2 regions of the Polaromonas sp. SP1 genome follow, and region 1 is predicted to be linked to the other one. Evidence: riboswitches for the same ligand, from Rfam matches in the RefSeq annotation. Region 1 holds a riboswitch; the other holds the start of a gene.

Evidence for each region. Region 1 has a riboswitch for glycine ahead of gcvT (glycine cleavage system aminomethyltransferase GcvT). Riboswitches for the same ligand answer to the same signal wherever they lie in the genome.
Region 2: it holds a riboswitch for glycine, as region 1 does, so the genes downstream of both, DT070_RS05390 (D-amino acid dehydrogenase) here and gcvT (glycine cleavage system aminomethyltransferase GcvT) in region 1, are expected to answer to the same signal.

What each region holds. Positions count from the first base shown of each region.
Region 1 covers NZ_CP031013.1:4,403,930-4,410,433, forward strand. The annotation lists gene DT070_RS20655 (TRAP transporter substrate-binding protein) at 1-358, shown strand, start outside; gene DT070_RS20660 (TRAP transporter small permease) at 464-958, shown strand; gene DT070_RS20665 (TRAP transporter large permease) at 955-2,232, shown strand; gene DT070_RS20670 (hypothetical protein) at 2,576-3,145, shown strand; glycine riboswitch at 3,165-3,280, shown strand; glycine riboswitch at 3,302-3,405, shown strand; gene gcvT (glycine cleavage system aminomethyltransferase GcvT) at 3,432-4,631, shown strand; gene gcvH (glycine cleavage system protein GcvH) at 4,692-5,057, shown strand; gene gcvP (aminomethyl-transferring glycine dehydrogenase) at 5,187-6,504, shown strand, end outside.
Region 2 covers NZ_CP031013.1:1,126,852-1,133,355, forward strand. The annotation lists gene DT070_RS05370 (CaiB/BaiF CoA-transferase family protein) at 1-918, shown strand, start outside; gene DT070_RS05375 (alpha/beta hydrolase) at 918-1,649, shown strand; gene DT070_RS05380 (hypothetical protein) at 1,646-2,125, shown strand; gene DT070_RS05385 (GrpB family protein) at 2,279-2,821, shown strand; glycine riboswitch at 3,005-3,124, shown strand; gene DT070_RS05390 (D-amino acid dehydrogenase) at 3,246-4,559, shown strand; gene DT070_RS05395 (DUF1737 domain-containing protein) at 4,630-4,839, shown strand; gene DT070_RS05400 (DinB family protein) at 4,836-5,369, shown strand; gene phnD (phosphate/phosphite/phosphonate ABC transporter substrate-binding protein) at 5,588-6,504, shown strand, end outside.

The DNA of each region.
Region 1 (6,504 bases):
GGAAAATCCCCTGTCCGTGATCATGTCGGCCAAATTCGACCAGGTCCAGAAGCACCTGTCGCTGACCGGCCATGTGTATTCCCCCTGCATCTTCGTGATGAACAAGGCAGCCTTCGACAAGCTCAGCGCCGCCGACAAGACGGCCTTCGTCGATGCGGCCAAGGAAGCGACCAAGGCCAACCGCGCCCGCGTCGACCAGGACGACGCCAACGGCGTGGCCGAACTGCGCTCCAAGGGCATGACGGTGATCGAAAACGTCGACAAGGCCAAATTCGTGACCATGCTCGCACCCGTCAATGCTGAATTCGAGAAGCAGTTCGGCAAGGCCAATATCGACGCGATCCGCAACTACAAGTAAGCAATCTATCGGTAGTTGCTACACTTTTTGTAGCCGCTTACGCCCGCAAACACTGAGCTTGCGGGCGTTTTCTTTGTACTCCTCCCTGGTCTTCCGGGATACGCCATGAAACAAGCCTTCCTCAAACTTGAACGATGGACAACCGGCTTCTCCATGCTGGTGGCCTGCCTGATGCTCGTCATCGCCTCGGCACTGGGCATGTTCCAGATCGTCACGCGGTTTGTCCTCGAGCAGCCCGCCGAGTGGAGCGAGATCCTGATTCGCCTCAGCCTGATCTGGATGGTGTTCATGGGCATCCCCATGGCCTTCCGGCAAGGCGCCATGGTCAGCGTGGATGTGCTCTACCGCTGGAGCCCTCCGCGCGTGCGGCGTGTGCTGGACTGGCTGGTCTGCCTGGCCGCGCTGGCCCTGATCGCGGTCATCGTCTGGTGGGGATGGGACTACTCGCTGCGCGGCCGCGTGCAGTCCATGGCCGGCCTCGAATCCATCTCAATGTTCTGGGGCTATGTGGCCATGCCCGTGGGCGGCATGTTTTGCGTGATCGGCATCATCGGCAACCTGATCGACCCGCAACGCAATGAACTGGAGACGGCGCAATGACCGCAGTGATGATTTCAACGATGGTGCTGTGCTTTGCGCTCACCGTTTCCGTGGCCGTGTCCATCGGCCTGGCGTCCATCTTCGGCATCCAGGCCTCCAACGCCAACATGCTGATCTCCGTCAAGGAGATGTTCTCCTCGATCAACAAGTTTCCGCTGGCCGCGATCCCTTTCTTCATCCTGGCCGGCAACCTGATGGAAACCGGCGGCATCTCGCGCCGGCTGGTCGAATTCGCCAAAAGCATTGTGGGCGGCGTCCAGGGCGGCCTGCCCATGACCTGTGTGCTCACCTGCATGATTTTTGCGGCTGTGTCCGGCTCGTCCGTGGCCACCACTTTTGCCATCGGCGCCATCCTGATACCGGCGCTTATCAAGCACGGCTACCCCACCGCCTACGCCGCAGCCCTGCAGGCCACCAGTGCGGAGCTGGGCGTGATCATCCCGCCGTCCATCCCCATGATTCTTTACGGCGTGAGCGCAGAAGTCTCGATCGGTGAACTTTTCATCGCCGGCTTCGGCCCGGGCCTGCTGATCGGTTGTGCATTGATGCTGTTCGTGCACCTCTACTGCCGCTGGAAGGGCTGGGGCAAGCACGACGGCGACGGCCGCCTGAGCTTTGGCAAGGCGACCTGGCAGGCCGGCTGGGCGCTGCTGATGCCGGTGATCATCCTGGGGGGCATTTACGGCGGGATTTTCACGCCGACCGAAGCGTCTGCGGTGGCGGTGTTCTATGCGCTGGTTGTCGGCATCGTGATCTACCGCGAAATCAAGCTCGCAGACCTCTACGTCATCCTGCGCAAATCGGTCATCTCCAGCGCCGTGATCATGTTCATCATCGCCAACGCCGGGCTGTTCGCCTTTCTGATCACCCGAGCCGGCGTGCCGGATGCCATTGGCCGCTGGCTTGAGGCCGTTCTGCAGTCGCCCGCACTCTTCCTTCTGGGCGTCAACGCGGCTCTCTTCGTCATCGGTATGTTCATTGAAACCAGCGCCGCCATCATCGTGCTGGCGCCCATCCTGGCGCCGGTGGCCGTGCATTTCGGCATCGACCCGGTGCATTTCGGCCTGGTGATGGTGGTCAACCTTGCCTTGGGCATGATCACGCCGCCATTCGGCGTGAACCTGTTCGCAGCCTGTACCGTCGCCAAAATATCGCTGGACCGCATCATCCCGTACCTGCTGCCCTTCGTATTGGTCATCCTGGGTTGCCTGATGGTGGTGACTTACGTACCGCAGTTATCGCTGGGCCTGCGTGACCTGGTGTACGCCAAATAGCTTATTTTCAGACGGGGTTTCACGACTCTGTCATCTGCGGGGGCGATGCTCTAGGGCCTGTTAACGCTATTTATGCAAGATGCGTTGCGAGTCAAAAAGGCCTTGAGCAAGGCGCAAAACGCAGGCGGGGTAGACCCCGTCAAGGCTTTGCAACGCCGCGCAAGGCCTTTTTGATCGCAACCCGGAGGGAATGGGGTGAAAACGGCGCCACTCCGCGTTGCGCTCCTCACCCAGACTCCCGGTCTGGGATTCGTCGCGCGCCTTGATTGGCGCCGTTTTCACCCCATTCGCATTTGCATAAATAGCGTTAACAGGCCCCTACTTTCATGTGAGGATGAAATCCATGCAGCTCCACAAAACCGACCGTGCCCGCGCCGAGCTCAAGCCTGGCGTGAGAACGCTAGGCCAGCGCGAGCGCACCCTGCTGCTGATGGCCGACGGCAGCAAATCCGCCCAGGATTTCCGCCCGCTGTTTGACGGCGACGGCGAGGCCATTGCCCTGCGGCTTTTGCGCGAAGGCTTTCTGGAAGCGCATCCCGGGAAAACGGCAGCGCCTGCCCCGGCAGTTGCGGCCCCGCCCGCGCCAAAACCCACGCCCGCCCAGCTGAAAGACTTCCCCAGCCCGGAAACGACGCAGGCCATCCAGGTCTCGGCCGACCAGTTTGAGGGCAAGCGCTCGCTCGCCACGACCCGGATGTTCCTGTTTGACATCTGCGAGCGCATGTTCGCCCGGCGCAACCCGGAGATGGCTGAGCGCTTTCGCGAAGCGCTGCGCAACGCCAAAGACCGCGAGACCATGCTGGCCGCCTCGCGCGAGATGATCGAGGAAATCGAAAAAATCGCCGGCCACGAACGCGCCGACTCCATCAGCGAACGCATCGCCATGCTGCTGCCGCATCACCAGGCGGCCTGAGAACCTCCTTCCGTTACACTCCTCGGGGTCAGGAGAGAGTTTTCCTCAGCGAAAACCGCCGAAGGCGCACGAGCACCCTGGGGCACCCCCCTTGAGTCGCACTGAACGCTCAGGCAAAAGGACTGGCAACCGCCCTGCGGCGCACCACGCGGCACGGCGTTCCCTACTGGAGAGAGGCAGCCTTTCACAGGCAGCCCACCGAAGGAGCAAACCCGCATCGCCGGGTGAATCTCTCAGGTAAAGTGGACAGCAGGGGCAGCCCATGGATCGAGAACATGTTCTTGCCATGACCGTGTTTGCCCCCCCGGAGAATGCCTTGTCCGATTCGTCCACCCCTTCCGCCGCTTCCGCCGCCCCTGAAACCCTGCTGAAAACGCCCTTGCACGGCCTGCATGTGGAGCTCGGCGCGCGCATGGTGCCTTTTGCGGGCTATTCCATGCCGGTGCAATACCCCGCGGGCCTGATGGCGGAACACCTGCATACACGCCAGGCCGCCGGCCTCTTTGATGTGTCCCACATGGGCCAGTTGCGCCTGGTGGGCGCCGATGCGGCTGCCGCGCTGGAGTCGCTGATCCCGGTCGATGTGATCGACCTGCCCGCCGGCAAGCAGCGCTACGGCCTGCTGCTCAATGACGACGGCGGCATCATCGATGACCTGATGTTCTTCAACCGCGACTACGCCAACGGTGGCGATCTTTTTGTGATCGTCAACGGCGCCTGCAAGGTGGGCGACATCGCGCACATCCAGGCCCGAATCGGCTCGCGCTGCAAGGTCATTCCCATGCCCGAGATGGCGCTGATGGCGCTGCAGGGCCCGCAGGCCGTCACCGCCCTGCAACGGCTGGCGCCGGGCGTCGAAAAGCTGGTGTTCATGACCGGTGGGCAATTCACCGTGGCCGGCTGCGACTGCTTCATCACCCGCAGCGGCTACACCGGTGAAGACGGCTTTGAAATCTCGGTGCCGGCCACGCAGGCCGACACCCTCGCACGCGCGCTGCTCGCCGAGCCCGAAGTCAAACCCATCGGCCTGGGCGCGCGCAACTCGCTGCGGCTCGAAGCGGGCCTGTGCCTCTACGGCAACGACATCGACACCACCACCACACCGGTGGAAGCCAGCCTCAACTGGGCCATGCAAAAGATTCGCCGCACGGGCGGCGCACGCGCCGGCGGCTTCCCCGGCGCCGACAAAATTCTGGCGCAACTGGCCGACCCTGCGCTGCTCACCCGCAAACGCGTCGGCCTGGTGGCGCTGGAGCGCGTGCCGGTGCGCGACCACACCGAACTGCAAAGCACCGACGGCGCCGTGATTGGCGAAGTCACCAGCGGCCTGCTCGGCCCCACGGTCAACCAGCCGGTTGCGATGGGCTATGTCAAACCTGAATTCGCGGCCCTGGGCACGCGCGTGAACGCGATGGTGCGCGGCAAGGCTGTGCCCATGGAAGTCGCCGCCATGCCGTTTGTTCCCGCCCGCTACTACCGCGGTTAAGCATTTTTTGAGTTTTAGTTTTAGTTTTAGTTTCTGCTCACTCAACCCCTGGAGAACCTCATGACCGTCAAATACACCGAAGACCACGAATGGCTCAAGATTGAAGGCAACATCGCCACCGTCGGCATCACGGTGCACGCGCAGGACGCGCTGGGCGATGTGGTGTTTGTGGACCTGCCCGCAGTGGGCGCCACCTTCGCCCAGAAAGAAACCGCCGGCGTGGTGGAGTCCGTGAAGGCCGCCGCCGACGTGTACATGCCCGTCAGCGGCGAAGTCACCGAAATCAACGAAGCCCTGAAAAACGACCCCTCGCTGGCCAACAGCGACCCGATGGGCGCCGGCTGGTTCTTCAAGATCAAGCTGTCTGAACCTTCGCAGCTGGACGCGCTGATGGACGAGACACGCTACACCGCCTTCGCTGCCTGAAGATATGGCCCCCACGCTTTTCACTTCGTGTAATACGCTGCCCCCCGAGGGGGCTGTGCTTGCTTGGGGCGGCCCGGCGCTGCGCACGTCGGCTAGCGAATGTTTACCCTCCCGTTTCTAGGACCCGATATGTTGATGCAATCCGCCAAGCCGCTGGGCGATCTTGAAAACCCTTCCGAATTCATTGCCCGCCACATCGGCATTGACGAAGCCGACGAAATCCACATGCTCAGCATCGTGGGCTCGGCCTCGCGCCGCGCGCTGGTCGAAGGCATCGTGCCGCGCTCGATTGCACGCAGCACGGCCATGGCCATTCCCGCGCCTGTCACCGAAGCCGCCGCACTCAAGCAGCTCAAGGCCATTGCGGCCAAGAACCAGGTGTTCAAGAACTTCATCGGCCAGGGCTATTACGGCACCTACACGCCGGGCGTGATCCTGCGCAACATCCTCGAGAACCCCGCCTGGTACACCGCTTACACGCCTTACCAGGCCGAGATTTCGCAAGGCCGCATGGAAGCGCTGATCAACTTCCAGACCATGGTGTGCGACCTGACGGGCATGCCGATCGCCAACGCCTCCATGCTCGACGAAGCCACCGCCGCCGCCGAAGCCATGACGCTGGCCAAGCGCAGCGTAAAAAGCAAGAGCAATGTCTTTATCGTGGCGGGTGATTGCCATCCGCAGACGATTGAAGTGATCCAGACGCGCGCCAGGCCGCTGGGCATCGAGGTGAAAGTCAGCACCGCATCCGTCACGGTGCCGCAGCTGATGGCCGAAGGCAATTACTTCGGCGTGCTGGCGCAATATCCCGCCACCACCGGCAGCATCCATGACCTGCGCCCGCTGGCCGGCCAGGCGCATGTCGACGGCGCGGCCCTGTGCGTGGCGGCCGACCTGCTGGCCCTCACGCTGCTAACGCCACCCGGCGAATGGGACGCCGACATTGTGCTGGGCAACACCCAACGCTTCGGCATGCCCATGGGCAACGGCGGCCCGCATGCGGCTTACCTTGCCTGCCGCGACGAATTCAAGCGCTCGCTGCCCGGCCGCCTGGTCGGCGTCACCGTCGACAGCCACGGCAACCCAACCTACCGCCTTGCACTGCAAACCCGCGAGCAGCACATCCGCCGCGAAAAGGCCACCTCCAACATCTGCACCGCACAGGTGCTGCCGGCCGTGATCGCCAGCATGTACGCCGTCTACCACGGCCCGCAAGGCCTCAAGCGCATCGCCGAGCGCGTGGCCGCCTACACCGCCATCTTTGTGCGCGGCCTGCAGGAGCTGGGCTATGAAATCACCAACACCGGCGCCTTTGACTCCGTGACGGTGAAAACCGGCGATGCTACCAATTTGATAGCAGAACGTGCACGTTCCGCGGGGGCCAACCTGCGATTTCGCTTGAAAAATCACCTGGGCGTGTCGCTCGACGAAACCACCAGCCGCAAGG
Region 2 (6,504 bases), 1.2 Mb from region 1:
GACATGGCGCGTTATGGGCTGGACTATGCGTCGCTCAAAGCCATCAACCCGCGCCTCGTTTACTGCTCTGTCACGGGCTTTGGGCAGACGGGGCCTTATGCCGACCGTGCGGGTTATGACTATGCGATCCAGGGCATGGGTGGGCTGATGAGTGTGACGGGTGAGCGTGACGACCTGGGGGGTGGGCCGCAGAAGGTGGGTGTGGCGGTGGCGGATTTGATGACAGGCATGTATGCGACGGTGGCGATTCTTGCTGCGCTGCGCCATGCCGAGAAGACCGGCGAGGGCCAGCAGGTGGACATGGCGCTGCTGGACACGCAAGTGGCGATGCTGGCCAACCTGGGCGCCAACTATCTGGTGAGCGGCAAGGCGCCGGGCCGTGCGGGCAATGCGCACCAGAACATCGTGCCGTATCAGGTGTTTGAAGTGGCGCCTGCCGCTGACGGCAGCAAGGACCATTTGATTCTCGCGGTGGGCAATGACTCGCAGTATGCGAAGTTTTGCACCGTGGCCAACATCCCTGAGCTGGCAACCAACCCGCTGTTTGCCACGAATCGCAACCGCGTGCAGAACCGCGGCCAGCTGGTGCCGATTCTGGAGGCGGTGATGAAGACGCGCAGCAAGGCCGACTGGCTGAGCGCGCTGGAGGCGGCGAAGGTGCCGTGTGGCGCGATCAACAGCCTGGCGGAGGTGTTTGCCGATCCGCAAATTGAGGCGCGCAAGATGGTGACCGAGTGGCAGCACCCGGTGAAGGACGATTTGAAACTCGTCTCCAGCCCCATCCGCATGAGCGCGACGCCGGTGCGCACCGACTTGCCGCCGCCGCTGCTGGGCCAGCACACGGATGAAGTGCTGCGCGAGCTGCTGAACTATTCGGACGCGCAGCTGTCTGAACTCAAACACATAAAGGTGATCTGATGGCAAATTTTGTTTTGGTGCACGGTGCCTGGCATGGCGGCTGGTGCTGGCAACGCGTCACCGCCCCGCTGCAGGCGCAAGGCCATCGCGTGTACGCCGTCACGTTGACGGGCCTGGGCGAGCGCGCGCACCTGCTCTCGCCCGCGATCAACCTCGACACGCATATCAACGACGTCATCAACCTGATCGAAGCGGAAGAGTTGCATGACGTCATCCTCGCCGTGCATTCGTACGCCGGCATGATCGGCACGGCGGTGACTGACCGCATGCCCGAGCGCATCAAGCACCTGGTGTATGTGGATGCGGTGGTGCCCAAGCCCGGCGAAAGCTGGAGCAGCACGCAGGCCAGCGCGACGCAGCAGCAGCGCATGGCGGCGGCGCAGGCGTCGCCGAACTTCAGCTTTCCGCCGCCTGACCCGGAGGTGTTTGGCCTGCATGACGCCGACCATGCATGGGTAAAACGCCGGCAGACGCCGCACCCAGGCAACACCTACCAGGCGCCGCTGCACTTTGATGTGAAGCGTGTGGCGGCGGTGCCGCGCACCTTTGTCAATTGTGTGGACCCGGCGCTGGCGACCATTGCACCCAGCCGCCTGCGTGTGCAGGACCCGAAATTCTGGGACGGCGCGTGGCTGCCGAATTCGCGGGTGGTCGAGATCAAGACCGGGCACGACCCGATGATCAGCGAGCCTGCGGCGCTGACAAAATTCCTGCTGGAAAGCGCCGAATGAATTTGCTCGGCCGCCGCCAGTTCACCGCCGCGTTGGCGGGCAGCCTGGCCTTGCCGCAGCTGGCGCGGGCGGCAGACACGGCATTGCCGGTGCCCGCATCGTTGCCGGCGGCTGCCGGCATCGCGGCACTGAAAAAAGAGCCGCTGGTGCTGCTGGTCAGCCTGCCCGGCTGCCCGTATTGCGAGCTGGTGCGGCGCAACTACCTGTTGCCGGCGCAGCGTGAGGGCAGCATGCACGCCTGGCAGCTCAACATCAGCGACCGCATCACGCCGCTGACGGGCTTTGACGGCAAGGTGACGACAGCCGCCGCGCAAGTCGCGGCATGGAAGGCGGGCTTCACGCCGACAGTGCTGTTTCTCGGCCCGGCTGGGCAAGAACTGGCGGAGCGGCTGGTGGGCCTGGCGTCTGTGGATTTTTATGGTGCCTACCTGGATGCGCGGCTGGCAGAGGCGCGCAGGGCGGTAAGGGCGCTTTAGCCAGCACCCGGCCGTTGAGGCTGCCGCCGGGCAGAAACTTCATTTGCTATTATTTTGATAGCTGCTAGTCAAGGCGGGTATTGGGCTAGATGCCTTTTTTATCATTAATACTCCTTTGGCCGCCCTGAACCAGAATCTGCCCTCTTCCCAACCATGACTGGCCCCAATTCCCTGCTTGCCGCCATTCACGAGGAAGTGAGCCTGCAGCCCTATGACCCGCGCTGGCCGGGCCTGTTTGCCGCCGAGCGGGACCGGCTGCGGCTGCTCGCGCCGCAGCTTCCGGCGCGCCTGATCGACATCCAGCACATCGGCAGCACGGCGGTGCCGGGCCTGGCGGCCAAACCGGTGATCGACATGCTGGCCGGGGTCGAATCGATGGCGGCGGCCGAGGCGCTGTTGGCGCCGCTGTGCGCCAACGGCTACACCACGTCGGCGGAGTTCAACGCCTCACTCAACGACCGCAAATGGCTGATGCGCTGGGCCGACGGGCGGCGCACGCACCATTTGCACATCGTGGTGCACGGCGGCGATGTGTGGGCCGGGCGCCTGCGCTTTCGCGACGCACTGCGTGCGGATGCGGCGCTGGCCGCGCGCTATGCCGCCCTCAAGGCGGAGCTGGCGGCGAAGCACCCGCGCGACCGTGAGGCTTACACCGATGCCAAGGCCGCGTTTGTGCAGGCGGCCAGCAAGGGCTGAGCGCTTCTACTATTAAGGTTCTGAATCACTCCGCTAGACCAGTACTGAAGGCCCCATCCACGCTTGGCAAAACCGCCTTCGGTGGTAAATTCAAACCCGTTCAAGCAGGAGAGCGCTGCCCGCAAAGGCAGCCACCGAAGGCGCAAACTTCCATAATCGCTCAGGTCCCGTACTGCCCGGAACACACAGCCGTCTGGAGAGACGCCGCACGCAATGTGCAGCGCACCGAAGGAGCAAAGCCGATGCTTGTCATAGACATCAAGCACGGCTGAATCTCTCAGGTACCAAGGACAGTGGAAGCGGCCGCAAGCATGCTGACAGGCGATGCTTGGCGGTTGCCACGTTTCTTTTTTGAATCACGCACCCCCCAAGACCCTGCAGCACTTGCGCAACTGCAATGTTCTGCTTGAAAAAAGGATTCGCCATGAAAGTCATGGTTTTGGGGGCGGGTGTCACGGGGATCACCACCGCCTGGTATTTGGCGCAACGCGGTCATGAGGTGACGGTGGTCGAGCGCCGCGGCGCGGCCGCGATGGAAACCAGCTTCGCCAACGGCGGGCAAATATCGGTGAGCCACGCCGAGCCCTGGGCCAACCCGGGCGCACCGCTCAAGGTATTGCAATGGCTGGCGCGTGAAGATGCGCCGCTGCTCTTCAGGCTGCGGGCCGATGTGAACCAGTGGCTGTGGGGCCTGGAGTTTCTGCGCAACTGCACGCCGGCGCGCACCGCAGAAAACATCAAACAAATCGTGAGCCTGGGCATGTACAGCCGCGGCGCGCTGCAAAAGCTGCGTGCCGAGCTGGGCCTGCAATACGACGCGCAGACCAAGGGCATCCTGCACTTCTACACCAGCCAGGCCGAGTACGACGCCGCGCAGGAACCGGCGCGCATCATGCGCGAGCACGGCTGCGAGCTGGACATGAAAACCGCCGACGAGTGCGTGGCCATTGAGCCGGCGCTGGCGCAATGCCGCAGCAGCATCGTGGGGGGCAGCATGACGCCGAGCGATGAGTCGGGCGATGCGCAAGCTTTTACCACCGCGCTGGCCGCGCGCTGCGAGCAGGCGGGCGTGAAGTTTTTGTACAACACCACCGTGCTGGGGCTGGATGCCGCAGAGGGGCAACTCAATGGTGTGCAAGTCGCGATGGGCCGCGGTGAGGCCGGCGGCAAGGTCGAGATGCTGAAGGCCGACGCCTATGTGATGTGCCTGGGCGCCTTCAGCGCGCAGTGGGCCAAGGTGCTGGGGCAAAGCCTGCGCATCTACCCGGCCAAGGGTTACTCGGTCACGCTGCCGGTCATCAACGAAGCGGCCTCTTACCAGGTCAGCCTGACGGACGACGAGTACAAGCTGGTGTTCTCGCGCTTTGGCAATCGCCTGCGCATTGCCGGCACGGCCGAACTCAACGGCTACAACACCGAGCTGAACCTGGTGCGCTGCAATGCCATCGTGCGCCGGGTGAAGCAGCTCTTCCCCGAGATGACGGACGGCGAAGGCGCGCAGTTCTGGACGGGCCTGCGCCCGGCCACGCCGAGCAACGTGCCGTACATCGGCAAGAGCCGCGCATCCAACGTCTTCCTCAACACCGGCCACGGCACGCTGGGCTGGACGCACGCCTGCGGCTCGGGCGCGGCGATCGCGGACATCGTGAGCGGGCGCGTGCCGGAGGTGGACTTTGCGTTTACCGGCATGCCGAAGGCGGGGCGCGTGATGGCATTGCCGGGGATGGTGAAGGCCTGATCGGCGAGCGGCTGCATCAGATGAGCGGAAACGGTAATATCGCCCTCCGTTCATCAAGCCACTGCAGCCAATGACATCACCTGCCACCACGCCGCCCGACGGCCTTCCGCACTACCGCCTCCTCACCGGCCCGGACGACGCGAGCTTTTGCCACCGGGTGAGTGAAACCCTCGCGCTGGGTTACGAGCTTTACGGCTCACCGGCGGCAACCTTCAACGGCGAGCGTGTGATCGTGGCGCAGGCGGTGCTGTGGCCTGCAGTTCGCAACGGCAAGGCATGAGCAACGCCCTGCCCCTGAACCCCGCCACCCTGCAGGCGATGGCGGATTTCCCGCGCCAGCTGGAGCAGTTCTACGACGCGATTCCGCCAAGCCACAAGGACTGGACGCCGCCGTCATGGGACGGCATTCCGAGCGAAACTTTTACGGCACTGGGCCAGGTTTGCCATGTGCGGGACATCGAGATCGACGGCTACCACGTGCGGATTCAGCGCACGCTGGCAGAAAACAATCCGCTGCTGGAATCGCTGGACGGCTACGTGCTGGAAAAGGAACGCGACTACGCACACGCCGATGCGAATGAAGTGCTGGCGGCGTTTCGCGCCGCGCGTGTGAAGACGATGGCGATCCTGGCGGGCATCACACCGCAGCAGCTGGACCGCACGGCGGAGTTCGAAGGCTACGGCGCGCTGACGCTGCGCAGCCTGGTGCACTATTTGTGCAGCCACGACCAGCAGCATTTGGCGGGTTTGCAGTGGCTGCTGGGGAAGATTGATGCGGCTGGCGCTGCAGATGAAAAAGGGAAGTTGTAACGCTTTCTTATCAGGAAAGCTGCTTAGCGCGCTACCTCGCCCCCTCTTTTTTCAACTGAAAAACAACGAATTTCCCACGTCAAGCCCACTTTATGACCCTTTAGAGTTGGTCAACCTGTAAGTAAAAGTTAGTTTGGACGCACACTGAGACCAACCGGCGTCTCTGCCGTGCGGCCGCAATGCGGTTCTATCCATAACTACTGGGGTGATTAAAGATGATGGTGTATCTACGTAACGCGGCGGTTCTGACCGGCACCGCCCTGGCGCTGAGCGCAAGCTGGGCCCAAACCGAAACCCCGCGCGCGCCCGCCAAGGCCAAGCCAGCGGCCGCAGCGCCTGTCGAAAAATTTTCAGGCCCGCGCGAAAAAATGGTCGTGGCCATGCCCAAGACCTACGGCAAGACCGAGACGATGGCGCTGTGGGGCGACTATTTCAGCCACCTGTCGCGCTGCGCCAATGTGGAACTGCAGAACGCCCAGGGCGATTCGCTCGAGCGCACCAGCAACGTCGACATCCTGGGCGAGAAGGAACTGGTCGAAGCCCTGTCGACCGGCAAGGCCCAGATCGGCCAGGTGAACCCCGGCCTGGCCGCGCAGATGGTGACCGCCGGGCAGGCCGCGCCGTTCGGCGTGCCGGGCAACAAGGCCACCGGCCAGCGCAATTCCTACAAGCTGATCCTGATCAGCCGCATCGACAGCCCCTACAAGGAACCCAAGGACCTGGTGGGCAAAAAGATCGCGCACACCACACCCACCTCCAACTCGGGCAACCTGGCGCCGCGCGCGCTGTTCCCGGCGCTGGGCCTGACACCTGACAAGGATTACGAGGTGGTGTTTTCCAACGGGCATGAGCGCTCGGTGACCGGTGTGATGCATGGTTTTTACCCTGCCGCGGCCGTGGCCAGCGATTTGTACCAGCGCATGGTCGTCAAGGGCGACGTGAAGGGCTCGAGCATCCGCACGCTCTGGGAAAGCCCGCCCTTCATGACGGAAACCTGGACCATGAACAAGGACGTCTCGCCCGAGCTGCAGGCGCGCGTGAAGAAGTGCTCGTTCAGCTACAACTTCTCGCCGACGCTGAAGAAACAGCTGCCCGGCAACGACACCTTCCTGCCCATCAATTTCGATCGCGATTT